DNA from 2 places in the Bacillus sp. OTU2372 genome. Region 2 is predicted to be linked to the other one. Evidence: riboswitches for the same ligand, from Rfam matches in the RefSeq annotation. Region 2 holds a riboswitch; the other holds the start of a gene.
What was found. Region 2 has a riboswitch for glycine ahead of gcvT (glycine cleavage system aminomethyltransferase GcvT). Riboswitches for the same ligand answer to the same signal wherever they lie in the genome.
Positions count from the first base shown of each region.

Region 1: another riboswitch for glycine. It lies ahead of AAHB15_RS04750 (amino acid permease); the one in region 2 lies ahead of gcvT (glycine cleavage system aminomethyltransferase GcvT).

Region 1 covers NZ_JASATK010000001.1:998,558-1,014,894, reverse strand. Annotated here, with positions in the region: gene AAHB15_RS04785 (polyprenyl synthetase family protein) at 1-1,550, opposite strand, end outside; gene AAHB15_RS04780 (hypothetical protein) at 1,939-2,088, shown strand; gene AAHB15_RS04775 (hypothetical protein) at 2,131-2,499, opposite strand; gene AAHB15_RS04770 (MarR family winged helix-turn-helix transcriptional regulator) at 2,706-3,110, shown strand; gene AAHB15_RS04765 (HlyD family efflux transporter periplasmic adaptor subunit) at 3,115-3,768, shown strand; gene AAHB15_RS04760 (DHA2 family efflux MFS transporter permease subunit) at 3,777-5,597, shown strand; gene AAHB15_RS04755 (L,D-transpeptidase family protein) at 5,723-6,484, opposite strand; gene AAHB15_RS04750 (amino acid permease) at 6,740-8,104, opposite strand; glycine riboswitch at 8,269-8,347, opposite strand; gene AAHB15_RS04745 (AAA family ATPase) at 8,824-10,524, opposite strand; gene AAHB15_RS04740 (hypothetical protein) at 10,765-11,055, opposite strand; gene AAHB15_RS04735 (carbon-nitrogen hydrolase family protein) at 11,289-12,167, opposite strand; gene AAHB15_RS04730 (hypothetical protein) at 12,443-12,682, opposite strand; gene AAHB15_RS04725 (sugar phosphate isomerase/epimerase family protein) at 12,983-14,005, shown strand; gene AAHB15_RS04720 (C-glycoside deglycosidase beta subunit domain-containing protein) at 14,007-14,399, shown strand; gene AAHB15_RS04715 (sugar phosphate isomerase/epimerase family protein) at 14,474-15,349, opposite strand; gene AAHB15_RS04710 (MFS transporter) at 15,380-16,337, opposite strand, start outside.
Region 2 covers NZ_JASATK010000014.1:83,922-100,258, forward strand. Annotated here, with positions in the region: gene AAHB15_RS19890 (rhodanese-like domain-containing protein) at 103-486, shown strand; gene gcvPB (aminomethyl-transferring glycine dehydrogenase subunit GcvPB) at 574-2,034, opposite strand; gene gcvPA (aminomethyl-transferring glycine dehydrogenase subunit GcvPA) at 2,027-3,373, opposite strand; gene gcvT (glycine cleavage system aminomethyltransferase GcvT) at 3,391-4,497, opposite strand; glycine riboswitch at 4,726-4,815, opposite strand; gene AAHB15_RS19910 (DEAD/DEAH box helicase) at 5,027-6,715, shown strand; gene AAHB15_RS19915 (YqhG family protein) at 6,693-7,484, shown strand; gene comGA (competence type IV pilus ATPase ComGA) at 7,649-8,734, shown strand; gene comGB (competence type IV pilus assembly protein ComGB) at 8,721-9,752, shown strand; gene comGC (competence type IV pilus major pilin ComGC) at 9,771-10,082, shown strand; gene comGD (competence type IV pilus minor pilin ComGD) at 10,091-10,531, shown strand; gene comGE (competence type IV pilus minor pilin ComGE) at 10,515-10,853, shown strand; gene comGF (competence type IV pilus minor pilin ComGF) at 10,837-11,277, shown strand; gene comGG (competence type IV pilus minor pilin ComGG) at 11,274-11,657, shown strand; gene AAHB15_RS19955 (YqzE family protein) at 11,715-11,903, shown strand; gene AAHB15_RS19960 (helix-turn-helix transcriptional regulator) at 12,118-12,816, shown strand; gene AAHB15_RS19965 (DUF2626 domain-containing protein) at 12,900-13,142, shown strand; gene AAHB15_RS19970 (class I SAM-dependent methyltransferase) at 13,214-14,305, opposite strand; gene AAHB15_RS19975 (MBL fold metallo-hydrolase) at 14,342-14,977, opposite strand; gene AAHB15_RS19980 (DUF2759 domain-containing protein) at 15,174-15,350, shown strand; gene AAHB15_RS19985 (MTH1187 family thiamine-binding protein) at 15,550-15,876, opposite strand; gene AAHB15_RS19990 (YqgU-like beta propeller domain-containing protein) at 15,968-16,337, opposite strand, start outside.

The DNA.
Region 1 (16,337 bases), on a different contig from region 2:
ATTTTTAAACTATTATTAATTTGATTCCGAACCGTTTCCATCCGATTTAAAAAGTCATCTTGTTCCTGTTTGTCCCTTTTTAAGATCATAATGATATGGTCCCGAAGCAGTTTATCAAAGAAATCTACATCATCTGCTTTCATGACCATTTTCTGAATAACTCGATTGAAATCTGGGTGTCCGGAAGAAAAAAGATGCATGACTTCGTTGTATTTTTCCGCTCCGATACGTTCTTTAAATCGTTTAAGTCCGTTTATGGCTCGATCTAGTATTACCTCACAAGTCTTAGTATCATTGTGATAGACATTATGAATTAAATGGGCGATTACCGTCCAGTATAATTCAAAGGGATTGATCAAATCAGGACGCTGCTCATGATATTTCAAATAATAAGTATAGGGTGTCACTGCCCCGTCCTTTAAATCATCAACCATATCAGCAAAATCATCCGCGAGCTGATTGTATATACCATAATAAAAAGTCCGGTTGTCAAAGCCCTCATCCTCAGGCGCACTAATAACAGAGCGGACAATCAAACGGGAAGAAGATGATTTTAAAATAACCGGGATAAAGAGCTCTTCATTTGTATAATCAGGTTTGGATAAATTCTTTTCACGGTCCACTTCTTGAGAGTTAAAAAACACATAGGATTGTTCAAAGAATGATTTCAATGTTTCTGGACGCTGCTCATTTTTAATATATTCATAAGCATCACGCAACTCTGCATGGATATAATGAATCAAGTTTACGTTTTTCCCAGCCCATTCCCCCAATTCCGGTACAGCACCAGTAATAAGGGTAGTTCGTATTAAGTTGGAATACTGCTTTTTTTCGTCATCGGATAGAACATTTGAATCAAGAAGATCGTCAATAAAGGGATAGGTCAGACCATAGGAATAGCCAAGCCTAATAGCTTTGTCGAGTCTTTGTTTCCGGTCTTCTGGTGATACATGATCGTCCATTTCTTCAACCACGTGCATAATTACTCCAGCTATGATTTTGATTAGCTTACGCTGTGCATGATTGGCATCCATTCCCTCTGGAATATTCATCGAGACAGTTTTTAATTTATCTAAAACCCAAATCATCGTCGATTCAATGCTTTCCCTCTGGGCCCACCGGTACAACCCCGCCATACTAAACGAATCTGACCTATCTCTTCGGCTTCCAGTCAAGCTAATTTTCAAATTATCAACGGCACGCCTAATGCTCACCTGGGTTTCGGGTGAATCCAGCGCTTTGCCCAGATCACGCATATATAGGTAAGAAATACTGCGATCTAGGTAAGGATCTAATTTACCAGTGTAATTCAGCCAAGTTAAATAATTGTAATATTCTTGAGAATCCACTTTTTTCTTCTTGCGGGAAAAAATTGATAAGATTGGATGATGATGAATATGGTTTTGTTTCCATGATTGAAAATCCTTTGTTAAGGCAGAAACATAGGTCCTATTCATAACCTGGTGATAAAGTGATTGAAAATAATCAGCAGCCCTCTGCTCTGCCAGCTGATAACTTGTATCGGCGTGTTTTTGTAATCTCTCATTCATACAATCAATACCCCTACTTTAAGTTATCTTATATGAGGTGAGTCAAAAAATAATATACAGTATGTATGAAAAACCATACTTACTAGTTGCTCACATCGTATCAAAAGTAAATTTATTTATACATCTAATTATAAAAAGTAATTCACTTTAAAACTATCAAAATTATTGTATTCTAAAAATTACTTGGTTTAGCAGGTACCTTATATTATTCAATTAGATTATCCTAAAGAACTAATGATTGTAACCCTTTATTATTGTGCAGTATTAATGAATCACATATTAATAATCCAATTCATTACAAAACTTAATATAGCAATTTTACCTTAATTAAATTTTAATGGATTATTTTATCATTTACTTACAAATCCTATTTATGGGAGGCGACCAGATGAAAAAACCTGAGAAATCCAAAAAAGTGGGACAAAAATCGGATTCCATGAACGCTATGGACCAAGGTTTAAATTTGATTGTACAAACATTTAATAACGCAACGGGACTAGACAAAGGAAACGACGGAAAAATCGACAATAATCAGTAGAAAAGAGCCTGTTTCCTTCTATATGGGAATCAGGCTCTTTTCTTAAGAAAAAGTTTCAGTTTCAATCCTGCTAAAAGATTGGCTAAGATCCTTTAATGTATACAGTCTTGCCGTTAAAAGGAATAAATCTTCATAATGATTACTTACGTACTCATCAATAATTTCAAGCCCTTTTTTAAAATTCCCAACTAAGTAATGTGTATATTTTCCATCCCAGGAATACTGATTGATACGCAAAAGTTCGTCGGCAATAATCTGGAACTTAAACTCCTCAATCAACAGTTTTACTTGATACAGTTTATCAGGATGAAATCGAAAGCTATTTCTTCGGTAGTGGCTTTTTTGGACATATTTTATTAAACCATTTATATTTTCAGCCAACAAAATTGCTTTTTGCATCTCATATTTCATTTTTATAACCCCTTTTTCCTCTTTAAGAAGAGTTTATGTTTTCATACTGTCATCTGACACTTCGTCACATAATGGTTGACAATTTTGATTGTACCTGTTTATAATTTATTTCGCATACGAAATATTCTTGTAGGTAATATTAGATTTAAGAAAGAAAGGGGGGTTCGAAAATAGACGTTCTTAATAATGAGATTTTAGGAAGTTTTATGGAAATTAATAAAGCCTACAATAGACTTGTTAAATTTGATGCAGAAAGATTAGGAATTACTCCTGTTCAATTAAAAGCACTATACAAAATTAACTACAATCCTAATATCAGTCTAGGTGATCTCGCTGAAAAATTAAAACTGACCAACAGTACCGTCAGTGGGGTGATTGACCGGCTCGTTCATAGTGGCTTAGTTGAACGAGTGATACCTCCCGGTGATAGAAGATCGGTCTCGATACGCTTAACTGACGAAGGAACAAGAACATTAGATCAGTTTAATTCTTCCGATTCCATGCTTATAAAGAAAATGAAAGAAGTCCTTGATTTACCAGGGGAGGAAATTTCTCATCTGCTGCGTCTTCATAAACTGGTTTTGGAAAAGTTAACAATTGAGGAGGAATAATTGAATGAGTACGAAACGTTTACTTTTAGTCAACATTATTATTTTAATTGTCTTAGTAGGTGGAGGTTTTGCAGGATATGCTTACTACAATAAAACCGTCAACTACTTAACGACAGACAATGCGCAAATCGCTGGACAACAAGTATCCATCGTAGCCCCTGCAAACGGGAAATTAACAGGTTGGGATGGTAAAGTTGGTGATAGTTTTTCTAAAGATGAAGCGATTGGGACGATCTTAACTACTGGAACCGATGGACAGCCAACAGAAATGAAAGTTACTCTTCCAACAAACGGAACGGTCGTCCAAAGTAGTGCTGTCCCAAATTCATTCGTTGCAGCTGGAACACCGCTTGCACAAGTATATGATTTAAATAATTTGTGGGTAACAGCAAATATTGATGAAACAAAGATTGACGAAATTGCCGTAGGACAGGATGTAGATATTTACGTTGATGCTTTCCCTAATTCAACACTAAAAGGAAAAATACAACAAATTGGTTTAGCTACAGCGGGTACATTCTCATTGTTACCAAGTTCAAATAACACAGCAAATTACACAAAGGTAACACAAGTTGTTCCAGTTAAAGTCTCCATTGATGACAATAAAGGTGTAGGAATTGTTCCTGGTATGAACGTGACCGTGCGAATTCATAAGTAGGTGATAAGATGTCAATATATATCACGGTTTATGCCCTTATATGTATTTTGGTGTTACTTTTTATTAATTTTGGTGTGTTGAAACAAAAAAAGCCCAAAATTGCTCAAACTGAAGTAATAAAACAAGAGGTTGAAGATATTCCACAAAGGCAAGAAATCAATAAGAAAGATCAACAAGAAGATCTATCAAGTCAAGTAGAGGATATGCTTGAAGAAAATGCGATAGCCGAGCCAGCTTTGGAGTATGTGCAAGCCGATGTAAAACCAAAAGAAGAAATTAGAAAACGGTCCAGTCAAGAAGAGAGTAAATCTAAAAAATCCTCAGGAACAGGTAAAATACTCACTGCATTAATGCTTGGTGCATTTGTTGCTATCCTTAATCAAACTTTACTTAATGTAGCGATTCCTCATATTATGAATGATTTAGGTGTGTCAGCGAATACGGTACAATGGCTATCAACTGGTTATATGCTAGTTAACGGTATTTTGATTCCAGTTACTGCTTATTTGATTGAAAAGTTTGGAACTAGAAAACTTTTTATTGCTGCCATTTTACTATTTACCTTGGGTTCATTAGTTTGTTCCGTATCAATAAACTTTACCATGCTTATGATTGGACGGGTCATCCAAGCTAGCGGTGCGGGTATTATTATGCCCCTGCTTATGACTGTCTTTTTCGCCCTCTTCCCTCCGGAAAAACGTGGGAAGGCCATGGGACTCATGGGAGTTGTTATGATCTTTGCGCCTGCTATCGGTCCAACATTATCTGGTTGGCTGATTGGACATTATTCATGGAGATTATTGTTTGATATTGTTATTCCGATTGGTGTACTTGATTTAATTTTTAGCTTCATGTGGATGAAAGATGTAACCAAAACAACGAATCCTAAATTTGATTTCCCAGGATTATTATTTTCAACATTAGGTTTTGGATTTTTGTTATATGGATTTAGTGAAGCAGGAAGTGATGGCTGGGACAGTGCAACTGTTGTTGTTTCTTTAACAGTCGGAGCGATATTTATCCTCGCTTTTATCTGGCGTGAACTTACAACCGATAAACCAATGTTAGATCTAAGAGTATTTAAATACGACATTTTCGCTTTAACTACCATTATTAGCATGATTGTCAACATGGCCATGTTCGGTGCGATGATCTTGCTGCCTATTTATTTACAAAATATTCGTGGTTTTACCGCCTTAGAATCCGGCTTATTGATGCTTCCAGGTGCGATTATAATGGGAATTATGTCGCCAATCTCAGGTGCACTTTTTGATAAAATCGGTGCAAGATGGCTTGGTGTCATCGGCTTAACCATAACGGTTATTACAACATGGCAATTTACTAAATTAAGTATGACAACAAGCTATACCCATCTCCTTCTCCTTTATGTATTTAGGATGTTTGGTATGTCATTCATTATGATGACGATTATGACTGAAGGTCTTAACCAATTACCTCGTCACCTAGGGGCACACGGTACGGCTGCATCCAATACGGCAAGGCAAATTGCTGGAAGTATTGGAACTGCCTTCCTTGTTACCGTTATGACATCAAGGTCAGGGGTGCATTATGGTGAATATATTAGTACAATGACTAGTGCGAATCCATTCATCGCAGGTCAATTTTCACAGCTTAGTCAAGGCTTAGCAGCGTTAACACACATGCCGGCTGCCGCTGGTAAACAACTAACTACCTATGTGCTTTATGGGCAAGTCATGAAACAAACCACAATAGATGGGATTAATGATGCATTTATTGTCGCTACCATTATTGCCTTTATAGCCCTAGTTTTAGTATTCTTTGTAAAACGGGCTCAGATACAAAAATAAAATATCATTAATTAGATAGAGGATTCCCAAAAGATTAATTCTTTGGTAATCCTCTATTTTTTTGTATAGATTGAATATGAAAAAGCCGCTCAGCAAAACTGAGCAGCTTAGAAAATGAATGACTGTTATAGTCCAAGGGCTTTTCTCGTATTTGGTCCTACAACGCCATCTACTTGCAGGTGATGGGCTCTTTGAAAGTTTCGGACTGCGCTATCGGTGTTTGCTCCAAAGATGCCATCAATCCCTTTGGTGCTGTATCCAAGAGATGTCAGCTTCTTCTGAAGTGTGACTACTTCAGGTCCCCTGCTTCCTTTTTTAAGAGTTTCCCCGATTGTAGTTACAGGGACAGTAGGTGTACTTTTCCCACCTTTCAATCCATTGGCTACAGCAATCGCATCGAATGAACTATTCGAAGTGGTAATAACAACCGGAGTATTCACTGGGACCTGATTGAATAGCCACTCTACCTCATTATCGTACATCCGTACACAGCCGCTGCTCACATACCCGCCAATAGAACTTGGGTTGTTGTTTCCATGAATTGCATATGTTGTTCCCCACGTTCCGCGGGCATTTAAACCAAGCCAGCGATTGCCTAGCGGGTTGCGAGGATCTCCTCCTGGGATGTGTCCCGTGTAGTATGGACGGTTAACAATTTTGTTAACAATTTTGAATTTGCCTTCAGGCGTTAAGGAACTACTTCGTCCTGTTCCTACTTTAAATTGTTTTTTCAAGACGCCGTTTTCATAATAAGCCAGGCGGTTGTTTGCTTTGTTAATGATAATAAACTTGTTGACAGTAGCCGCCGAACTAGAGGGTACACCAAAACATAAGCTAAACAACAAAAGAAAAGCCAAACTAATAAAAATCAACCATTTTCTTTGCAAATTTGATCCCCCCAACACCCCAATTAAATTGACTAATCCGTGTATCTTATGTTGGCTGGCATATCCACATTACAAATTTGTTAGCAATATTACAATCTAGTTTTCTGTGTTACACCCAGCCTTCCATTATATTAATATTTCTACATATTTTTCCTTTTTCCTTTTTAACGAACAAAAAAATAAACTATTTTCTTAAAAAAAGAACTAACCCACTCATATCTGTGTGGGTTAGTTCTTTTTTGTATTTTTTAACTATTAGGCAGATATTCTTATGTTCTTGTCCTTGTTTCTTTTAAAAGAGTACAATATAAATAAAAGAATAAACCATATCGGTGTCAATAATAAAGCTGTCCGAGTTGATTCAGCAAACAACATAACAATTAGAATAAAAACAAATAACGCTAAGACTGCATAATTAATAAACGGCGTAAATGGAGCTTTAAAAGTCGATTTTTTTCGCAGGTCTGGACGTAATTTCCGATATCGTAAATGACAAACTAAGATAATGCCCCAAACCCAAATAAAACAAATTGCACTGATCGTTGTCACAATGCCAAAAGCTTGTTCAGGAATCAGCTTGCTTAAAAGGGCTCCGACTGATAAAACAAGTGCTGAGACCAATAATGCGTTACTTGGTACATGATTTTTATTTAATTTAGAAAATGGGGCTGGGCCTTGGGCTTTAGAGCTTAAATTATATAAGATTCGGCTCGTCGAAAACAAACCACTGTTACAGGCAGATGCCGCTGATGTTAACACAACGAAATTTATTATTCCTGCTGCAATCGGTATACCCACCAGACTAAACGTTTTTACAAAAGGACTGTTATCAGCATTTAACTGTGTCCATGGGTTGATACATAAAAGAATGAACAGTGCTCCCACATAGAAAAAGAGAATTCTTAACGGAATTTTATTAATCGCTGACGGGATATTTTTTTGAGGATTGGCTGTTTCTGCCGCTGATACACCCACTAATTCAACGCCGACATAGGCAAAGACTACCATTTGGAAAGATAGTAAGAAACCTGAAACACCGTGTGGAAAAAGACCGCCATATTCCCAAATATTTTTTACAGAAACGGTTGCCACATCTGTTTTGAATCCTATTACTAATAAGATAACTCCTATTCCAATTAAAGCCAGAATCGTGATGACTTTTATTAAGGCAAACCAAAACTCTAACTCTCCAAATAGTTTTACCGTTAATAGATTAAGCCCTAATAATAGAACTAAACAGACGATGGCTGGAACCCACTGCGGGATATCAAACCAATATTGAACATATACACCAACGGCAATGATATCAGCCATAGCGGTCATGATCCAACAAAACCAATACGTCCATCCAGTTACAAATCCTGCCCATGGTCCGATATAGTCCTCAGCAATGTCTGTAAAAGATGTATAACCCGACTTTGATAGAAGCAGTTCTCCTAAAGCCCTCATAACAAAGAAACAGGCGATGCCCACAATTACATAGGCAAACATAATTGATGGGCCTGCTAACTGGATCGCCCTTCCTGATCCTAAGAATAAACCTGTTCCAATCGTTCCGCCAATCGCAATCAATTGTACGTGACGGTTCTTTAAATCCCTCTTTAATTCTTGTTGTGCCACTTGAAACTCCCCCTAATGGTAGTAATAATTCTTCTTGTGCATGTGAAATCATGAACAAGAAGTGAACCAATTAAAAAAGAGATTGGAATTTCTCCAATCTCTTCAGGGCGAAAGAATAACAAATAATATCTATTACTCTTTTGTGGTAGAATAATAAATAGTCTTCGTACTCTTCTGTCCTTTTGCCTGAGATTGTGAACCCTTCGGCGCCGCTTGTCACGCGGTCTCTCCAGAAGCTGCTCCTGCTATAGTGTGATCCATAGCAATCATAGCTTGCTAAATATTTAATTTGTAAAGTAATGAATGATTATTTAGCATTCATACTCAGAAACTAAACTATCGTTGAATAATTTATAATTTTAGTAGTATTAGTTCTATTTGTCAACAAATAAATTTATGTACCGTTAAAATGGCCATTTTTCAAGTATTGAAACTTGCGAAATCACGGATGGACAGGTGGCTAATACTCCGAGCTTTAATACATGGACATAGTATGTAAAAATGATGGTAGAATATTAGAATTAACTTTCTTAACGTTACTAAAGAACAAAAATGGATGGTAAGTAACACCATCCATTTTATTGAGATTTGATTGAGAATATTTCTGCAGGTTTGTTAATAGGTTTTGTCCTCAACAAACCTTGTTGAAAGCACTTCCTCCGGTTTCTCGAAGAGTTTTGTCCTCAAGACCCCCTATTGAAGACACTTCCTATACTTTTTTAATCGTTTTTGTCCTTATCAGATGAATCTAATAAAACTTGACTCTGTGACTCTAGGACTTCTGCACGACTTTGGCCATACAGCCCGACATAGATTTGCTCTATCTCTTCGCCTGTTAAATCGCCACGCTTCAGGAGCTCCTCGGCAATCCGGTGGACAAAGTCAGCATTATCATTTACAAGCTTCTTAACTTTGGTCATCTCTGACTTTAAGAGTTCATTGATTTTGGATCGCAGTGCTCTCAGTCCGTCCGAACGTGAACCGACCGCGAGCCAGCTGAATAATTCTTCACCCATGCCGACTATCCCTAGATAAGCGCCTGCAAGCTCTGTTGCCTGCCTCAAATCAGAAGTAACCCCATTTAATTTTTTATTTAAAAACTCTTCTTCCACCGCACGTGCTGCCAAACAAACTTGTATTTCTGCTAGGATCTCTTTGTCGGTCCGATTATATCGTTCATGCGTTGGTTTCGTAGCTGCGAGTCCTAGGGCACCACCCCTGCGGATAATGGTCACTTTCCATACTCGTTCATGAGGCTTTAGGAGAAACTGTGCAACCGCATGACCGGCCTCATGATAGGCAACATTTCTTTTTTCATCCTCACTCATGGACCTAAGCGGCTGTTTTAGCCCCCATTCATATGTCTCCATCGCAGCACGGAAATCTTCATAACTAGCAACCTGAGCTCCCCGTTGATGGGCAATCACGACTGCCTCGTTTACAATGTGTTTAATTTGTGCTGGAGAATAACCAATCGTATCAAGTGCCGCCCGCTCAGGGGTAATAGAAGAGTCCCTTTTTACCTTTTCAAGGTAGTATTGGAAAACATCGATCCGACCATCGTAGTCAGGAGAATCCACCCAGAGTTTTCGGTCAAAACGCCCAGGCCGAAGCAAGGCTTGATCAAGTACATCGGGAAGGTTGGTTGCACCAACCGTTAAGACTGCAGGCCGGTCCGCCTTCTTTTTTCGAAGACCAATTGACCGAAGCAACTTGGAGAACCAGCCGTTATCGATATTTGGCGGGTCCATTTGTAAGAGCAGTTCATTTAGCAGACCCGAACCACCCATTCCCATGAGTCCGCCCATCATTCCTCCTGCTCCGCCTCCTGCCTGACGGCTCATTCCGATGGCGTCAATTTCATCTATAAAAATAATACAAGCACCATACACTTTTGCGAGCTTACGGGCCTTTTTATAAAGCCCCATTACTTTAAGGTTTCCAACACCAAAGAACATATTTTGAAAACTAGGTGCAGAGGCGTAAGCAAAAGGAACTTGGGCTTCATTTGCAATTACTTGGGCAAGGTAGGATTTCCCAGTCCCTGGCGGTCCACATAGCAGTAATCCGCGGATGGCCTCACCACCCATCTCCTTAAACTCTTTTACTCCCTTTAAAAGGGTAACAATGCGTTTCGCATTTTCGACAATCTCTGGGTTTCCCCGGTAATCGTCCCAGGAGGAGCCCGTTTCTCCTGGCAGGATCCAATAGGTCCTGCCGCGAGCAAGGAACCAGAATAGGGCAACAAACTGGATAATCATGAACAGCATGGCAAAGAGCAACTGCAGTAACAAACTGACAATACTGATCACGACACCCCAAACTGTCGGTCCACTATTAAGCAAATATATACTTATAATGACGACAGCTGCGGCCCAGAGGATGATTTTCCGCCACTTTACCCACCGATATTTCCTCATGGCCCCACAATCCTTTCTGAATATTGCAAAAATTTTACAAACAATCCGCTTGATTGGTGCCGATTTACTGGTGGAGCACCACAGATTTTTAATCTAGAATACTGATATTTATTCTTATTTATCGTAAGTCATACCTATTGGTAAAAGGTAAATTTATTGGTTGATTTACATAGATTTTCTCCCTGTAGTGACATTATTTAAAAAACCCTCCAATAGGCATGGAAGGTTTTCTAACGGGGATTATTTAAATTTTTTTATAATGTCTAATAAATACTTAATTGCAACGCCAAGGCCGCCCACGAAAAAGAATGCTATTAATATCCACCCAGTAGGATCAATCGGGAACATGGAGATGAGGAAGTTCAATGGAATAACATAATATAAAAGATCCTTCAAGTAACCTAAAATAAAATCTGAAGTTAGCGTGCCTTTCCAGAATGATTTTAAAAATCCTAATAAAAGATCAAGAATCATTAGTCCAAAAACGGCCCACATTGTATAAAGCATCCAATCTGAAAGTGTAAATGTCATTTTTTATCACCACCTTGATACATGATATGCTTGTAACAACGGCTGGTGAGAGTAGATGAAAAGTTTTGTTCACAGAATATTCATAAAAAAAAACATACAAAAAAATGCACCCTTTAATTTGGGTACAATAGTAAATTAAATTTATTTTAGTACCTGCTCCATTCTTCAACTGGAACAGGTTTTTCTTGGTCGAAAACAAAAAATTCTTTTCGATACATTGTGCCCCTCCATTTCTAACTGAGAACAAGCCTATCGGTTTCCCAATTCGGGTAAAAATCTGTACGTCGGTCACGCCAGGTTGTAACAGAACCCTTTTCACGTACCTGATATAATAGCTCTAAATTCAGATCTGCAGTGACAATCATATCCTGGTTAATCTCCCCTTCTACCATGATGCCTTGTGGAGGGAATGGGATATCATTAGGTGTGATGACTGCAGCCTGTCCAAAATTTGCACGCATAAAATCAACGGTTGGCAACGAACCGACGGTACCAGTAGTTACGACATAGACTTGATTTTCAATCGCTCTGGCATGACTAGTATAGCGGACCCGATGGAAACCATGGCGGTCATCCGTACATGATGGACAGAAAATGACATCTGCTCCTTTCGCCTTTGCCATTCGAACGATTTCTGGGAATTCAATGTCATAACACGTTAACATAGCGATTTTCCCTTTTTCTGTTTCAAAAACCTCTAATGCATCGCCGGCACTCATATTCCACTCATTTACTTCTGTTGGGGTAATATGAAGTTTTGCCTGTTCTGCCACCCTGCCATCTGGGTAAAACAAATGCGCAACATTATATAGTCGATCTCCCTTACGAATCACATGGGTTCCACCAACAATGTGCATCTTGTATGCCTGAGCTAAATTAGTAAATAAAAAACGGTATTGTTCAGTAAAGTCCGGTAATTCTTGGATGGTCAACGCTTCCCCATTAGCGTTACCAATTGACATGAGCTGAGTCGTGAAAAACTCAGGAAATACAATAAAATCGGATCCAAATTCTTCTGCTGTTTTTATATAATGCTCCACTTGATTGGAAAATTCTTCAAAGGAGTGAATCGTGTGGAGATAATATTGAACCGCTGAGACTCTTAATTGCATTTGATCCCCTCTTCCTAATTAATTCTTTATACCTATTATCGGCGAAATATATAAAGCGAACAAGTACGCACTTTTTAATTACATAGTGTACAAAAGTATACTGTTAAGGAGTATTGACCTAAAATAATAATTATAGAACAAATACGAATATACCAGCTTACATAAATAAAAAAAAGAGACAATGTTTAACAAAACATTGCCTCAGTTTATTTATAGGTTGTTTTACTTTTTTCGTGTCCGCAATCTGCCCATTTGAGATTGCAGTCTCTCAATTTTTAATGATACATAGACATTACTTTTTCTAGATCAGATATTAACTGATTAATTTCATTTTGTGATAAGCGTACAAGCATTTGATCGTATAATGTTATAATTTGCCCATCCTCCTCATCCTTATGTTTTTTCAAATAATCATAGATATTATTTATTTGGTTTTCTTTAAGGACAGATTCTAATTCGAAATTTTTCACTTTCTGTAAGGAGAATTCATTCATCAATGAATCAAATTCACCCATAATAATACTCCCTTGTAGGAACATAATTCCACACCCTTTAAGGTTATTTTGTTTAATTTGCCCCTAGAATATGACAAAGAATCATTTTTAAAAAAATATAAGGAACTAAATGTAGTTGAGGTTAAAAATCACGATATGATTTTTAACTTTTTTTGCATTAAAGAAATGTATATAAAAAATAAGACGCTAATTTAACACTCTTTAGATAAATAAAAAAAGGGAACATAGAGCATGGCAAGTTATGATAAGTATGTAAGCGACATCATATATCAGAATAAAAAGATGAAGGGAGATTTATCAATGAGCAAAATAAAAACATGCGTTAGTTTATATAGTCTGCAAGATGAATATTTAAATAAACGTATGAGCTTAGAAGATATTTTTAAATTTTTGGCAGAGAATGAAGTAGAAGGAATTGAAATTATTCCCGATCAGATGCTGCATAACACCCCCCATCCTTCAGAGGAAACTTTGGCAGAATGGGACAGGCTGATAAGTACCTATAAAATGAAGCCTGTCATTGCAGACGTGTTCTTAAATACAAATTTGTACAAGAATAGAGAATTAACGAAAAAAGAATGTGTTGATTTACTAATTGAAGAGATTAAGCTTGCCAACCGTTTAGGGATTAAATTAATTCGATTAGTATCGATGGTTCCAGCTTTTGTTATCGAGCCATTATTATCATATGCTGAAAAATATAATGTTACGTTGGCGCTGGAAATACATGCCGGTTTGAGCTTTGATGTTCCAAAAACACAAGAATTTATTAATGAAATGAAACGATTGAATTCTCCTTATGTAGGGCTTGTTATTGATACCGGAATTTTCTGCCGCAAGCTGCCAAGAGTAATGGCTGATTATTGTAAACAACATTTAGGTACAAAGCAAGAAGTTATTGATTATATCAACAACATATTTGCCCAAGGGAAAGATCCTAGAAAAGTAATCTTAGAACACGGTGGCTTTCCAGCTGACCTAAAAAAATTATTGATATCGGAGGCTGATCACTTCTTCGCGCATTTCTCAGACGGTTATGAAAACGAGCCTTACAGCGTTTTAGATGAATATATCCCATATATAAAACATTTCCACTTTAAATTATTTGAAATGACAGAAACTGGCGAAGAATATTCTATGGATTATAAAGGGATTCTCCAATATCTGTACGAAAAAGGATATGACGGTTACGTTTCTACAGAATATGAAGGAAATCGCTGGGTACTACCTGGACATCCTATGGTGGAAAAAGAACAGGTCTTAGCCCATCAGGCACTGATTCGAAATTTTATAAAAGAGTTAGAGGGACAGGAGGTCTATTAAGATGTTTGATAATAATGTGTTTCTTGAGAATACATGTAAAAATATTGAAGAAACAAGTAAAACTACAGGATTTGAACTAAAAACCAACATTACTTACTATCGAGGCATTCCACTATCCATGGTAAATGATATTCGTGTCGAAGTAGACGGCGAAAAAGTGCCTCGTGAGAATATTTTATGTTCAGTGGACGAGGTTGACTGGTTTACGTTAGATGAAATGGAAACCGTTACGACCTATAAATGGGAATATGGCGAGCCATTAACGGTTCGAGTTTGTAAGGATGGCGGTTTATCTAAAGGCACTCATGAAGTTGCATTAGATGTTATCGTTCGGACTGCCTATATACCTGTACCTTTGGCGGGAAGAAAGGTTAGGACTGTAGAGATAGCTTAATCGAACATCAATTGAATCAATCAGCCCCATGCTTTTACAAGCATGGGGCTGATTTTTTTTTATTAATCTATAATTTATTTAACTAATCCCTGTATGGTTTCCTTCATTACGTTCAAATCACTCTTAATACTTGTGAATTTATCCCCGATCTGACCTTCATTTTCCACTATTGCGTAACGGATGTATCCTAATTCATTTAGCTTCTTATGGTTCTCTTCGAAATTTACAATCCCGGTGCCAAGATTTACAAAATCTGTAGGCTTCACATATTCTGTATATATTTTCATCGGATTTGGATCTTCTTCTCCCTTCATCACTGTAAATAAATTGACTGGCTTTACATGCTTGCCCAAGTCCTTTTGATGAATTAGATCACAGCGAGAACCTAGTTTTTCTAGCAATGAAATGGGTTCATATCCGCCTCTCATGGCCCAAACGAGGTCTAGTTCAAACTTCACAAATTCTGGGTTTGTATTTTCTACTAAAAGATCAAATAATGATTGGTCTCCGACTCTCTTAAACTCGTGAGCATGGTTATGATAATAAAAATTGATCCCCGCTTCTTTACACTTTTCCCCAATTTTATTTAGTTGCTGTGCGGTTTGCAGTGTGTCTTCTAGCCCTGATATAAAAGCCATAGGGAAAACAATCGATTTACATTCAAGTTCTGCATTTTCCGCGATAATCTTATCCCAATCATTATCCATAATCGATTGACCTGGCGCAACACCTTCATGGGCTGCAAAAGCATTTAACCCCAATTCATTAAACTTCTGTTTTATGGCCGAGATCGTAAAGGTATCACTGTACCGCTTTCCATTAGAAAAATTAGCCGTGATTAATTCTATATTTTTATAACCCATCCCTGCCACTTTTTCTAAGGTGCCAAAATAGTCTTCGTTTAGTTCTCTAAATACTGAAAATAAGTTTAATCCAATTTCCATTGTCATAGTAATTTCTTCTCCTTCTTATTTATATAGTTAGGAAGATTGGTTCTGCCCACTCATTATCGAGATAAAATCAGAATTCCTTCTTGCTTTTTGATTCCAAATCGCACACATAACCATACTTCCTAGTAAAATAAATGCACCAAACACAAAGGGTATATTATAGGAAACATCATATAATATACCTGCTAACGAAGGCCCAATGATATTTCCTAAGCTGCTATAGGCATTATTCATACCAGCAGCGAAACCTTGGTCTTTACCTGCCATTTTCGATAACAACGTATTGATCGCTGGGCGAAGAATAGAAGTAAATAAGAAAAAAAATACATTCATAATCAACATGTATAGAAAGTTTCCAGATAGCAATACAAAAACCATTGATACTGCAGAGAGGATAAAACAAGTATTAATAACTTTAATCTCATCAAAACGACGAAGCAGCCAATCTACCAACGCAGCCTGGATTATTACCCCTACCAGGGCACCAACAGTTAGGATGATAGAAATATCTTTAGGTGTATAATCATATTTCTCGCTAACATATAATCCATAAATTGCATCAAAGTTTGCTAAACCAAATGTCATTGTTAAAACCAGTAATAACAATACAAAGTAAGACACCTTATAAGATCTTAAAATATCATGAACCATTCCATCTTTCTCTTGCTTAGAGTTCCTAGCGGCATATTGTTGTTCCTTTGACAATGTCTCCGGTAAGAACAAGAATGAAACAACCATTGCGATACCTGCAGCAAAAGCAGAGGCAAAAAACGGTACACGTATCCCAAATTCAGCTAGGAATCCACCTAGCCCTGGGCCAATAACAAAGCCGAGCGAAATGGCCGCTCCCAATAACCCCATTCCCTTCCCACGATTTTCAATTGTTGTAACATCGGCGACATACGCCATATTTGCAGGTACTAGTATTCCGATACCGATTCCTCCTATTAACCGGGAAAAATAGAGAAGCCATAAATCTGAGGCAAAA
Region 2 (16,337 bases):
ATTAGGCACCGTAAAAAAGTTTTTCCTTTTCATCTTTATCTTTAATGGAATGACTTATATAATAAATACTAGTGCAGTAAAGCTTGAAAGGAGCAATAGAAGTTGAATTCACTTTATACTTTATTGATTATTGTTTTAGCCGTTATTATCTACTCCGTTTTTACCTACTTTTATCAAAAGAGGATAGTTAAAACGGTATCAGAAGAAGAATTCCGTGCAGGATATCGAAAGGCACAACTAATAGATGTTCGTGAACCGAACGAGTTCGAGGGCGGCCATATTTTAGGAGCACGCAATATCCCAATGTCTCAAATGAAAATGCGCATGAAGGAAATCCGCCAAGATATGCCTGTATATTTGTATTGCCAAAGCGGCATGCGCAGTGCACGTGCAGCACAATTTCTACACCGTAGAGGTTATAGGGACTTAACCCAGCTTGAAGGCGGATTTAAAAAATGGACTGGTAAAGTAAAAACAAAGAAATAATCGGCTAAGGGTTCCGGATCTACTTCCGGAACCCTATTTATTTTTAAAAAAGGTAAGGCCAGATTCGATGGATCTGACCTTACATTATTAAGCCTTTTGATATTTTAATACAGGTTTACGAGCTGCTAAAGTTTCATCCATTCGCCCCACAACGGTTGTGTGTGGTGCCTCCTGAACGATTTCAGGATTTTCTTCCGCCTCTTTGGCAATTTGAATCATCTTATCGATGAAGGAATCAAGCGTTTCTTTTGATTCTGTTTCTGTCGGCTCAATCATAATACATTCCTCGACATTTAACGGGAAATAAATGGTTGGTGGATGATAGCCAAAATCAAGCAGACGTTTGGCTATATCAAGCGTCCGTACCCCTAATTTTTTCTGACGTTTACCGCTTAGCACAAACTCATGTTTACAATGTTTATCGAAAGGCAAATCATAATACTCCGCCAGTCTTCTCATCATATAGTTGGCATTTAGGACCGCATACTCCGTTACCGCTTTTAGGCCATCAGGTCCCATGGAACGAATATACGTATAAGCCCTAACGTTGATGCCGAAATTTCCGTAGAACGGCTTTACACGTCCAATTGATTGCGGACGATCATAGTCTAAAATATATTCATCTCCGCGCTTGGTAATAATAGGTTTTGGCAAAAACGGAATTAAATCTGCTTTCACCCCAACAGGACCGGAACCAGGACCGCCTCCGCCGTGAGGACCTGTAAAAGTTTTATGAAGATTTAAGTGGACAACGTCAAAACCCATATCACCAGGTCTAGCCTTCGAGAGAACCGCGTTTAGATTGGCACCGTCATAATACAGCTTGCCGCCTGCATTATGAACAATGTCAGCCATTTCAAGGATTTGCTCTTCAAATAAGCCAAGCGTATTTGGATTAGTTAACATCAATGCAGCTGTGTCATCACCTACAACACGTCTTAAATCATCCAGGTCGACAAGGCCTTGATTAGTCGATTTAACCGTAATGGTTTCAAAACCAGCTATCGTTGCTGAAGCAGGATTAGTACCATGAGCAGAATCCGGAACGATTACTTTGGTCCTTTTATTGTCACCATTTGCTTCATGGTAAGAACGGATGAGCATTAATCCTGTCCATTCACCATGTGCCCCTGCCGCAGATTGTAAGGTGACTTCGTCCATACCGGTAATTTCAATTAAATGCTGCTGAAGGTCATATAAAAGCGCGAGCGCCCCTTGAACAGAGCTTTCATCCTGTAGTGGATGAACATGAGCAAAACCATTGAACCTGGCCACATTTTCATTGATTTTTGGATTATATTTCATTGTACATGAGCCAAGTGGATAAAATCCCGAATCCAGGCCATGGTTTCTTTTTGAAAGTGCTGTATAGTGCCGCATGATATCAAGTTCGGAAACCTCTGGGAGTACTGGCTCTACTTCACGCAGGTACCCCTCTGGCAGGAGAGTGCTGACATCTAATTCTGGTACATCCATTTCCGGTAGGCTATAACCGATTCGGCCGGGAGTGCTACGTTCAAAAATCAGTGCTTGGTCTTGGTTATGCATGCAAATCCCCCAATTCTTTCACAAAAGTATCAATCTCATCCTTTGTTCTTTGTTCAGTTACCGCAATCAACATATGATTAGATAGCTCTGAATAATCGCGTCCTAAATCGTAACCGCCGATGATTCCTTTTAGAAACAAAGTTTGATTGATTTCTTTAATAGGTTTATTTAATTTAACAACAAATTCATTAAAAGAGAACCCATCAAATACAACTTCGATGCCAGCTGCTTTAAAAGCAGTTTTAGCATAATGTGCTTTCTGTAAATTGGCTGCTGCCATCTCATGGACACCTTTTTTACCTAAAGCAGTCATGGCAACTGATGCAGCAAGGGCATTAAGTGCTTGGTTTGAACAGATATTGGAAGTTGCCTTTTCACGGCGAATATGCTGTTCACGGGCTTGGAGTGTTAACACAAAACCACGGCGTCCTTGGTCATCAACAGTCTGACCAACTAGTCGCCCCGGGACCTTACGCATTAATTTGTTGGTAACCGCAAAATATCCGCAGTGCGGGCCCCCGAATGCTGCTGGGATACCAAATGGCTGGGCGTCGCCAATAACGATATCAGCACCGAACTTACCAGGAGGAGTTAATACACCTAAAGATAACGGATTGCTGTTAACAACAAACAGGCCTTTATACGTATGAATAATTTCCTCAACTTCTTTTAAAGGCTCAATTCGGCCAAAGAAGTTTGGATATTGAACGATTACAGCCGCAACGTCCTCGTTGACTAAGCTCTTTAGGGCTTCAGCATCTGTTACACCTTCTTTGATAGGAGCTTCAATTACCTCAAGATTCTGTCCTTTTGCATATGTTTTAAGGACCTCCCGATACTCAGGATGAACAGCGCTCGAAACTACAATCTTTTTCCGTTTTGTATGTCCTGCACTTAGCATCGCCGCTTCTGCAAGGGCGGTGCCTCCGTCATACATGGAGGAATTGGCAACATCCATACCGGTTAATTCACAAATCATCGTTTGAAATTCAAAGATTGCTTGAAGTTCACCTTGGGATATTTCCGGCTGATAAGGTGTATAAGCCGTATAAAATTCAGAACGAGAAATAACATGGTCCACGATAACAGGCATATAATGGTCATAAACACCTGCACCTAGAAAAGATACATTTCGTTTGAGGTCAGCATTTTTGTCAGCTAACTTAAACAGTTCCTTCATAAGTGAAGTCTCAGACTTAGCCTCTTTAATCTTGTACTCGCCATTGAATCTTACTTTTTCGGGGATATCGCTAAACAGCTCATCTATGGAAGAAACACCAATGGTTTCGAGCATAGCCGTCCTATCTTGTTCAGTCATGGGTAAATAGCGATGTTTCATAAATCTAACTCCCTTCGTTAGTTCTTTTCTCTTTTATAAAAAGGTGTTGGAACTACATTAGCTTTTAACCGTTTACCACGAATTTCCACTTCTACCTCTGTTTCTAGTGCGGCAAATTCGGTCTTAATAAGAGCAAGACCAATATTTCGCTTTAAAGAAGGCGACTGTGTACCGGTTGTCACTTCTCCGATAAGCTCTTCTCCTTTATAAACAGAATATCCATGTCGAGGGATACCACGGTCAATCATTTCGATTCCTACTAATTTCCTTGGTAAGACATTTTCCTTCTGTTTTCGTAATGCTTCCTTCCCAATGAAGTCAGCTTCCTTATTTAACTTCACGGCAAAGGAGATTCCTGCTTCAAGGGGAGAGATCTCAGGCGAAAGCTCTTGCCCATAAAGTGCCAGCACAGATTCAAAACGAAGGGTATCACGTGCACCTAATCCGCATGGAAGAATACCCTCCTCTGTTCCTGCCTCTAAAATGGCCTTCCAAAGGTCAACCGCATCGGCTGCATCACAGTAAACCTCAAAACCGTCTTCACCGGTATATCCTGTTCTTGATACTAGTACCTTCTTACCGTTTAGAATTACTTCTTGCATAAATTTGAAAAAGCCAATTTGACTTAAGTCTGTATCTCCTGCAAGCTTTTGCAGGACCTTTTCTGCAAGCGGACCTTGAAGCGCAAGCTGGGCTGTCTTTTCAGACAAGTTATCAAGGAAAACATCCCCCTCAACGTGATCCAGAAGCCATTTATAGTCCTTTTCTATATTGGAAGCATTAACAACTAGTAAATAATGATGGTCCTCGATTTTATATACGAGCAGATCATCCACCGTTCCGCCGTTTTCATAACACATTGCCGTGTATTGAGCACCGCCATTTTTAATTTTTGAAATATCATTGGTCATCATTTTTTGTAAAAATTGTAAACTGTCTTTCCCTTTTACTTCCACTTCCCCCATATGGGAGACATCAAACAGACCTGCTTTTGTACGGACCGCTTCATGCTCTTCCTTTATGCTGGAAAATTGGACAGGCAGCTCCCACCCGCCAAAATCGATGGTTTTCCCGCCGTGTTCTTTATACACTGCAAAAAGTGGAGTACGTTTTAATTCAGTCATCCCTTAATCCCCCTCATTTGATCCACATTTTTATAGGTTCAACAATTCTATAAAAGTTATTTCCCTAAACTTTTGTGAAACAATTCGACTTTTTTTAAAACATAAAAAAGGACAGAAAACCTCCTTAATAAATTAAGTAGGTCTCTGTCCTTGCACCTGAAAGTTTACCCTTAAGCGGTTTTCCCCTTTGGTGGCTGCAACAAACACTAGCAGCGCTCTCCAGAGCTGCGTCAAACAAGAGTTCTTTTGCCTGAGAGATTCACATTTTCTGCTTGCTCCTTCGGCGCTACTCTTCGTAGTCTCTCCCCTTGCTATCATTCGCATTATAATATTTTTCAATTTGGTAATACTAATTATACTTAAAAAAATAAATTACTTTATTAAAATATTTAAAACATTCTAAGCTATTATCATCCTACCATTAAACTACAACATTGAGCAATCATTTTATAAGAAAACGATAGGCAGCAGACGGTCTTAATAATTGGCAAACAGATGATATTACAATGTATGAAAAGGAGCTGTAATAATGTCGGTTGAAATTGAATTTGATTCCTCGTGGCAGGATGATTTTTTACATAGAATTGACAACGATGGTCCGTGGGGGAACTGGGAGCTTTTTAAATTAGCAATCGATGTTGAAAAACATTTGGTCATCCCGGAGTTTGAAGGCTTACAAGCTCCAAATCATCTTCCTAATTTAACACCTCTTCCACATCAGCTTGAAACAGCGAAACAGGTGATTGAAAACATGAATGGTAAAGCTATTCTAGCTGATGAAGTGGGGCTTGGAAAGACAATTGAAGCTGGGCTGATTTTAAAAGAATACATGATTCGCGGTTTAGTAAAAAAGGTATTAATACTCGTTCCTGCATCTTTGGTTACCCAGTGGGCGATTGAGCTAAATAGCAAATTTTTTATCCCGGCCGTTACCCAAAGGAAAAGCTATGTCTGGGAACAGTGCGATGTCGTTGTTTCTTCAATTGATACAGCGAAACGAAATCCTCATCGGGACATTATCAACAAACTGGACTACGATCTCATTATCATTGATGAGGCACATAAACTTAAAAATAACAAAACGAAAAACTACGAATTTGTTCAAAACCTTAAAAAGAAATTTTGTTTATTATTAACCGCCACACCGATCCAAAACCGAATCGAGGAGATCTTTAATCTCGTTTCACTCCTAAAGCCTGGGCATCTGGGCAGTGAGACGGCCTTCTATGAAAAATATAAAAGAGATGCCCGCTCGTTAAATGATGATGAGCATTTAAAAGAATTAGTGAATAAGGTTATGATTCGAAATCGCCGCGCTGACACTGGTATTGAATGGACAAAAAGACAAGTTGAAACCATACCAATTGAATTCTCTTCTGCTGAGAAGAATCTGTATGATTCTATTTCGGTGCTGAAAAGTGAAGGTGATTGGGTTCAAACCAGTGCTTTTTCGGTGATGACCTTACAGCGTGAGGCTTGCTCAAGCAGAGAGGCTGTTTTTTATACCCTTAAAAACATGCTGCAAAAGAAAGAGAATCCAACTCCTGCTTTTGAAGAACAAATCGAGTTTTTAATTAAGAAAGTTGAAGCTGTTCAGCAAAATTCAAAGGCAGAAAAAGCTCTTGAATTAATTCAGCAGGTAAATGATAAGGTGATTATATTCACTGAATATCGTGCTACCCAGATGTATCTTCAGTGGTATTTAAAGCAGCACGGAATCAGCTCTGTCCCCTTTCGCGGAGGTTTCAAACGTGGAAAAAAGGACTGGATGAGGGAATTGTTTCAAAAACATGCACAAGTCCTTATTGCTACTGAGGCCGGCGGTGAGGGAATCAATCTGCAGTTCTGTAATCATATCATTAATTTTGATTTGCCATGGAATCCGATGCGGCTTGAACAACGGATTGGTCGGATTCATCGTCTTGGTCAAGAAAAGGATGTCATGATTTATAATTTCGCCATCAAGGGTACAGTTGAAGAGCATATTTTAAAGTTGCTTTACGAAAAAATCCACCTTTTTGAAAAAGTTATCGGTGAATTGGACGATATCCTAACAAAGCTAGAATTTGGTAATATTGAAGACCATCTTATTGATATTTTTGGCCAGTCTAGTTCTGAGGGTGAAATGCGAATTAAAATGGAGAATTTATCATCTATGATTGAATTTGCGCAATCAATGAAGGAGGATGAATCACATGCAGCAGCAGGAAATTCATGATTTTCTTCTTACCTATTTTCAAGCAAACGATTGCCCCATTATTGAGAATAATCCTGGATATTTAATCGTCCAGTTAACCGTTGAGCTTGATAAAGAATTAATGAATCGGCCCTTTTACTGGCACTATCTCGAAAAAACAGGCGGCATCCCAAATCCTATGAGGTTAACATTTATCACTGATCAAAAAAAAGCACCGGAAAATATGAAGGGAGAAATTATCCATTTTGGTTCACCCCGGCTTCACCAAATATTCGATTCCACCAAAAAGTTGGCAAGTTATATCCGCTTATATGAAAATCATCAGCACATCCAAAGCCAAACGGCCTTGTTTCCGTGGTTGTGTATGAATGTAAAAATCTCATATCAATGTGACCGAAAACGAGATATCTTTAAGTCCATTGGTTTACAGCTTATAAACGGACAAATGGTTGAAGATTTTCACGAACGGTTACAAAAAGTCCCATTAACGCCAAAGATACCAGACTATTCTTTTACATTATCACCGCTGGTTAAACCCAAAAGCGGGATGATAAGGGTTGAAAACTATTTAAAATCTGTGATCTCAGAGGATGATCATTCCTGGGCTGACGAGGCACGAAAACGGTGGGAACAGGACTTACGGTTACTAAATCATTTTTATGAAGATGAGGAAGAAGAAAATGAGAACTATGAAACCGAAAAAACGGCCCTGCAAGAACAATATGAACCGAAAATTAACATTTCCTTTATCAACGGCGGCCTCTTCTACCTAACCGAAAAAGCAATATAAAAACACTTTATACCTTGTTTAGGCATTTAACAGTGACAGGCACCATGTGAATATTTCACATGGTGCCTGTCACTATAAAATCACAAAAAAATTTATATATTTATTAAAAAAAAAGAAGGATAAGCATAAACCCTGTCGAATTATGATTATGAAAAAGTAAAAAGGTGGTGGTACCAATTGTCAGTTCAATTGAAATACTAGCTAATCGAATCATTAAAGATGCCGTCCGAAATCAAGCAACAGATATTCACATTATTCCTCGAAAGAATGACACACTTGTTCAAATCCGTTTAACAAACAAACTCATTCCCAGATTGTCCCTCCCAAAAGATGAATGCGACAAATTAATCTCACATTTTAAATTCACCGCGAATATGGACATTGGGGAAAGAAGACGACCTCAAAGCGGAGCCGTTTTTTGTGAAGTAGACGGACAATTAATGGGCCTTAGGCTTTCCACACTCCCTTCAAACAATAGAGAGAGCCTTGTCATCCGGCTTTTGCCGCAACAGGAGCAAATCCCCTTCCATCAGCTCTCATTATTCCCTTCTATGACAAGAAAGCTATTAGCCCTGCTCAAACATGCACACGGATTAATCATTTTTACAGGTCCTACCGGATCTGGTAAGACCACAACGCTTTATTCCCTGCTAAACGAAACAGCCCATCTCTTTCATCGCAATGTTATCACACTTGAAGATCCTATCGAAAAAAACTATGACTCTGTACTGCAAGTTCAAGTAAACGAAAAAGCTGGCGTGACCTATGCAGCCGGACTAAAAGCGATACTCCGGCATGACCCCGATATCATCATGGTTGGTGAAATCAGGGATGCTGAAACCGCTAAAATTGCTGTGAGAGCAGCGCTTACCGGGCATTTAGTTTTATCCACAATGCATACACGTGACGCAAAAGGGGCCGTTTACCGTCTCCGTGAATTTGGTGTGAACTGGCTAGAAGTCGAGCAAACCTTGATTGCTGTTACAGCGCAAAGATTAGTAGAACTAACCTGTCCCTATTGTGAAGGAGAATGTTCACCGTTATGCCATTCCTATAGCCGTTGGAAGAGAGCAAGTGTTTTTGAACTCCTATCCGGCCGAAACTTAAACAATGTCATGAAAGCAGCCAAAGGTGAAATATTAAAAACCCATTATCGGACATTAAAAGAAGTGATTAACAAGGGCATTGCTCTAGGTTACATTCAAGAATCCGAATACGAACGGCTGGTGTATGAAAATGAGCCGTCATAAATGGCGTGTAAATGAACAAGCCAATTTCTTAAAAAGAACAGGGGACTTACTTTTACGGGGTTACCCAATTGCGGAAGCAATTGAGTCCATAGCATTGCAATTGCCATCCAATCGAAAGGAGGAATTATATGGTTGTTTAGTAGAGTTAAAGCAAGGCTCACCCTTTCATGTCGTATTGAGCAACCTGGGTTTTCAGAAAGATTTGATCGGTTATGTCTATTTTGCAGAACAGCATGGCAGTTTTGCTGAAGCACTCCTGGAGGGTAGTGAACTAGCTCTATTAAAAGATAAAGATTTACAAAAGCTTTTAAAACTTCTGCAATATCCATTATTATTAATGTTTATCACTGGGTTTCTATTTATTTTTATTGAAAACACCTTATTGCCTAGATTTACAACGCTGTTTGCTTCGCTTGGACTTAAGGAAAATTTCTTTACTAAAGTCCTATATGCGTTTGACCATTATTTTCCGACAGCTATTGGGACTGTTCTTATCATCCTCTTCTTGACGGCCGTCTATTATTTTTTTGGATTTCGTAAACTCTCGATCCTCAAGCAACGGGTCCAGCTTGTTCGCATCCCCATTGCCGGCAGCATCCTCAAATTATTGTTTACACACTACTTTTCCATTCAATTAAGTTTCCTACTATCCGGTGGCATATCCGTCTCTGAAGCCCTTTCACTTTTTGAAAATAATCAAAAACAGCTATTTTACAGTCAAGTAGCCGCGGACATTAAAGCCAAACTTGTAACCGGAGAAAAATTAGAAACTATTATTGCTTCCTTTTCATTCTTCGAGAAAGAATTCCCCATGATTATCAAACATGGCCAAGAAAATGGAAGATTAGAGCAAGAATTACTTTTTTTAAGTAAGCATTGTGTCAGCAGTATGGAGGAAAAGATTGAAAAGAGTTTAAAAACTATCCAGCCTATTCTGTACATATTTATAGGTTGTTTAGTGGTTTCTATGTATTTAGCGATTCTGTTACCAATGTTCCATCTACTTGATGGAATCTAAAAATGGAGGTTACTTAAAATGATGAAAAATGAAAAAGGATTTACATTGATCGAAATGATGATTGTTATGTTAATTATTTCTGTTTTGCTGATGATTACTATTCCGAACGTAGCCAAACACAATTCAAATATCAACAATAAAGGGTGTGAAGCCTACGTGAAGATGGTCCAAGCTCAAGTTCAATCCTACCAAATGGAAAAAAATAAAATTCCAACGCTCGGGGAATTACAAACAGCAGGCTATTTAAGGGACGTCAAGGGCTGTCCGAATGGTCAAGAAGTGGTCATCGATTCGGAAGGTAATGTTACTGCTGCAGAAAAAACAGAATAATAACCAAAATGAGCAGATATCAAAAAGGCTTTACATTGGTTGAGTCATTACTAGTTCTCTCAATATTCATGATTATTTCTTCCATCACAGCGTTTACTTTACAGCCGCAACAGTATGTATTGGAAGATGAAGCCTTCATTTCACAATTAAGGTCGGATCTCCTCTACACACAACAATATGCTATTTCTCACCAGTATGAAGTATCCATAGTGATAAAGCCCGATCAATACAAATACTATGTAATTGGAAAGGCAAATCGTCCGCCTATTGTAGAGCGGAATTACTCCACCAATATTACTATTACTGAAGGATCGGTCCCCCTCTATTTCAAATTCCTGCCTGATGGTAATGTCAATAAATTTGGCTCCTTTTTTATCCAAACTAAGAAAAAAAATTATCGGGTGACCTTTTTAATTGGGGAGGGACGGTTTTATGTTACGGAGCAATAAGGGTTATTTCCTTCTGGAATTACTGCTGTCACTTTCTACCATGTTAATGATCTGTCTATTCTTACTCCCCTTGTTAATGGAGTTGAGAGACCAAACCAGAAAATTAGAAATAGAGCGAACAGCACAAAGATTTCTGTATCAAGAACTGAAAGCAAAAATAATTGATAGCCGGACATTGTCCAATTACACCCTTATTCAAAATAATATTGAATATAAAATTATTTGGGCGAATACTAATCCGGCCGATCAAAAGGAGGTGTGTGTAAAGGTTGAAAAGAATTCATTTCATCCGGAGGCAAATATTTGTGGTGTCCTCGAATGATAGAGCCTTTACCTTAATTGAGGTATTGATTGCTTTTTCGATTTTTTCCACGATTGTATTCTTTATGGCACCTATTTTTCAAATCCTCCTTAACCAAAAAAGTACCCAAATAGATTTGCAGGGAATGGAATGGGAAGTTTTTTGCAGTCAAGTAACAAAAGAAATTGCCACAGTTTCTCGTGCTGAGGTTCTTTCAGGACGTTTGATTTTAACAAAAGGTTCAGAAACCATTCAATATGAAAAGTATGGTTCGAACCTTAGACGAAGAGTAAATTCCACCGGACATGAAATCATTCTCCAAAATGTTTCACAATATTCATTTTCAATCGTAAACAATGCCGTGAAAATTACCGTTGTGGATTTATGGGGAAAAGAATATTCAGTTATTGCCTTCTCCTTCCTAAAATGGACTACAAGTACATGAAGAAGCATGAAAATGGTTTTACCTATCCTCTAACCTTATGCACCTTACTCCTATTCCTGATCTTTTTCTCAATGAATATTGAACAATTACTATCAGAACGGAAAATGGCAGGTGAAACTACGGAAATTCTTAAGCAGGAATATTATTTCTTGTCTTCTGCCAAAAAAGTGGAATCGCTATACCAATCCGGTGGTATCATGCCTGCTAAAGGGACAATTGTGTATGTAAATGGAACAATGGATTACCGGGCAGAGACTCCTACTGCCTATATACAAATTGTGGATTTCACACTCGTTCTTCATTCTCGTGAACCTATAGCGGGTTATGGGTACTTTGATACGCGTTCAAAAACTATGATTAAATGGGAAGAAGCCAAATAAACAGTATGAATTTATAAAAAATGGACATAATGTAGGTGTAAAAAGGCAGGTGTGTCCATGAAAACAAATGATTATGTTAAATATATGACCCAAACAATTGTAAAATATGTTGATCAGCCAAAGGAAGAACGGAAACGAAACCGGATTGAGAAGAAGCAAACGAAAGCCGATTTTTGGTACCGTTGGTTTGGTATCCTCCCCTATATACTTTATTCTGAAATAAAGAAAAAACGAAGATTTAAGTAGCGATATTTATGTATCGCTACTTTTTTGTTAAATATACCCCAAATTCTTCTATTGACAAACAAAGAAACTTCTTTAAATCAGAAACTTTATCTAAAAAAAGACAGGAATTGTGAACATTTTCTAAACATATAGTGTTAACATTGTTAACTTCATTCCTTTGTTATTTCGCCTGTATTATAATGGAATAAATTATGGGGGTTCGAGGTGAACAGTGATGGAACAAACATTAAAAATAACAAACGTTTTGTCAGATCCAACACGGTACTACATTTATCAATATATTACCAAACGCCATCAAGAAGTTACAGTTCAAGAGGTAGCTGAAAATTTTAATATCCATCCAAATGTGGCAAGACTACATCTTTCCAAGTTAGAAGATGTGAATATGTTAGCATCTGAAACAAAGAAAACGGGAAAAGGCGGCAGACCAAGCCGACTATACCGCTTGTCTGAGGATGTTATCCAACTGCATTTCCCATACCGGGACTACATGCTATTATCAAAAGTGGCCATGCAGACGATGATTTCGCTTGGTGAAGCTGGTAAAGAAGCACTATTTATCACCGGTAAACGATTTGGAACTGAAATTATTGAACAAGAAATGGCAAAGAGGGCACTTGGCGAAGCACTGACATTTGATCAAAAGCTGACGATTTTAAAAAGTGCTGCAACCCTTGCTGGATTTTATCCAGAGTTTGAAGCTAACGGTGACCAATCTAAAATTCACTTCCAAATCTTCAATTGTCCTTTTAAAGAAGTTGCAGAGGAACATACTGAAACCGTTTGTAATATGCACCATGAATTTTTAAAAGGCATGTTCGGTGCATTATTTGAATCAGTTGAATTAATTGAAAAAGAAAACATGATTTCAGGCTGTGAAACGTGTTCTTATCAAGTACTTGTGACAAACTAATTCGAGTCCGATGTTTACATTATGCCTCCTTTTACTTTATAATATTATATTGATGGTACCGTAGGATAAAAGGGGGTATACATATGGATCGCATGTTCAGAGTTTGTGGTTTTTGGACTGGTATTTTTACCGTAATGCTCTATCTGGGTGATTTGGATAGAACAGCAATGCTATTCTTGGCTCAAACAGGATTTTTCGTTCTGCTTAGCTACCTAAAGCTTTCCGAACGTATGTATTTGTATGTTTTCGGAGCATATTTAACTATCTTCTTCGTCGGCTTTACATATTGGACAACGTTCATGATGCCGCTTGGCGCAGGAGAGTAATAAGAGCGAAGCGCCAATAATGTATTCTGACGCTGCAGAACAAAAAAAACGCCGGAGCACCGGTGTTTTTTTTATTCTACAAACACGTCATCTTCCTTTAATTGAAGACCTTTTTGCTGAATCACGATATGAAAATAAGTGCTCAGCCCTGACGGCAAAATTAAACTGCGAATGGCACGGTTTCTTTTGCTTACCTCGGAAAAAGGATTAGGATCATAATGCTCCTCTAACTCCTTCAAAATTCCTGCCTTTAACAGAAATTCATCCTGCCTAAGTTTGGTTAGCAACTCCAGCTGATGATTCAATCCTTTTTGAACGAGTTGATCAAAGTGGATATGGGTGGTTATGTCCATCTCACCTGGATGCTGCAAAACATCGTCTATCATCATATGTTGGTGGTACCCTCTTAAACTCCCCATTTTATGCTGAGGATGTGTCCACTCTTCATTGGTGTAACCATAATCAGCAGTCACAACTATTCCTTTAATTAAGACCTTTGAAATATCCTCTATCATTTTATCCATCGCGATGGGAATCTCAATCCGTTGTTTTTCTTTTATGACCAGTTTACTTTCTGCAAGAAATGAAAGGATAGCCTGGTTGGTTAATGCTTCCCTTTGTTCAAAAAGTTGTCCGTCATGTGTCATCCCCACCATCACTTCCACAAACTCGCCGTTTATTTTTTCAATAACATGAACCGGAAGAGCGTCAAAAAGTTCATTTGAAAAAACCATGCCAGAAAAGGGTTCAACCTGCCCGAGATTCTCCATTTGAACAATTGAAAAGGGCTGAAGTAATTCACGCTGCCGCTTTCGATGGTAGGGGCTACTTTCCACTATAATATAGTTAAGTGGCGTTCCAATCGAATCATACCACTCTTGTAAAAAGGCATTCGCAAAACGCCCTGTTCCAGCTCCTATCTCACAAAAAACTGGCGGCAATTTAGTTTTTTCACAAATAGTAGAAAACCACTTAGCCAGAAGTCTGCCGTATACATCAGAAATATTACTGGTAGTAATAAAATCCCCATGTTTTCCGATTTTAGGTTTGTCCTTCATATAATAGCCTAATTCTGGATGATAAAGGACGGCTGATATATAATCGGCATAAGAAATAAGCCCCTTAGGTGAATTAGAGATTATGCGCTTTAAGTAGGTAATCATAATAACTCCCTTTTAGTTGGGTCTTTCTTTAGTATTCTAAAATCCATTTAAAAATGGGTTACTATCCATTTCCTCGCCAATGGTTGTCACAGGTCCATGGCCTGAAAGGACATAGGTTTCTTCCGGCAAACTAAGCAGCTTGTCATGGATACTTTTCAATAGCTGTCCAGAATTCCCACCAGGTAAATCAGTACGGCCGATTCCCCCCTGAAATAAAGCATCACCGGAAATAACAACATCATTTTCTTCAAAGTAATAAGAAACACTGCCGGGTGAATGACCAGGAGTATGGAAAACATGGAACGAAAATTCGCCTATCTTCATGTTCCCCTCATTATGTATAATATGATCGGCTTGATTCACCACGATTGGTTCAATTTGCATAAATAATTGCGAACCATTTAACCTAGGATCTTCAAGCCATTTTTCTTCCTGTTTGTGAATATAAACAGGAATTTTATAAGTTTCCCTGACAACATCTATTGCCCCAATATGATCAAAATGAGCGTGAGTTAAAAGAATAGCAATTGGCTTTAATTTTCTTTGACTCAATAAGTGAATTAATTTTTTCCCTTCCTCGCCCGGGTCAATAATCAAACATGTTTTATCAGGATTTTCAACAATGTAGCAATTCGTTTGCAGGGGCCCTAAAGGGATTTGTTGCCATTTCATAAATTTGTTCCTCCCATACATAAATACATCAGGTTTATTTTACACTAAAGAACATAGGAGAGAAAGCGTGCTATTAATAGTGCTGTATATTTGCCCTCGACAAATTGGTGAAAAAAATATAAAATAGGAAACGAATGTATATAATATAGTTACATAATTTTTGGAAATGGCTTTTACGAAAAAGGGGGAACTAAAAATGGGTTTAGTGATTATTTTTGCTCTTGTAACAATCCTTGCAGCCTATGCCGGTTATAGCTCACTGAAAAATAAGAACTTCCTGGCCGCTTTTTGGGGGGTTGCTTCATTCCTAGTTTTCGGCTGGTTCACAGTGATGACTATAATTGAATCCGGTTTTCCAACTGGAACACACTAATACGAAAAGCGCAAGGCGCCCGCCTATCGGCGACAAGCACAAGACGAGCCGGCCGAAAGGTTGTTCTTTAACCTTTTGGACGGATTGACTTGTGACCTCGAGCCGATGGCGCCTGGAGCCGGACAATTCTCTAAGTCGAAATTAATACTTTTCTTACCTTAAGCAAAAGACTGTCCTCTGACAGTCTTTTTTGCATTCCTTATTTATCCGCATTTTCTTTCAACAGGCTATTAACCCGTTCAACCTTATAATCCATGCTTCGCTTCACATCTCTGCGATCATCAATTCGAATTGTAGTCGCAACCCGCTTAATGCCTTCAGAGAAAGGAACCTCATGCATGGCCTGGATGACTTCAAAAAGAACCGGCAATTCTCCTTCAATAATCGTATTCATCGGTGTTAATTGGAAATTAATTTTCCCTTCCGCTTCATAGCTTCTTAATACCTTTTGAACACTTGCTACATATTTACTTACACTTGGCGTTTCAGTCCCAATCGGTATAACTGTTACATCTACAATTGCCATTAGAGTATCACCATCACTTTAACATTTTTTATATTCCTTTGTGATTTTACCATATCAATCAACAAAGGAAAAAAGAATGACCTTTTGATTGTCATTCCTTTATTAATTCATAGCTTTTCTTTTTGTTTAAATCAATGATCTTTTCATAGTTATTCCCTATCAGAGCTGTGTCCCCAGATGGTGAAATCGAGATAGGGACATTGTCCAAGTCTCCTAGAATCAGTTTACTGCTGCCCTTCTTTAGGTCATAGCTAATAAGTTGGAATCCATCTGTATATGTATCCATTTCACCACTCTCTAACGGTCTGAAGGTGAGAAATTGTTTCTTCTGTTCGCTATAATCATAAAAAGGAACCAGCCAATCTGAAAACTTGGTTAACTGCGGTATAGAAAAGCTAAACAGCCTTTTCTTCTCTTTGTCATAGAATGAATAGTCGGCAATAGATGAGTCCCCCTTATTT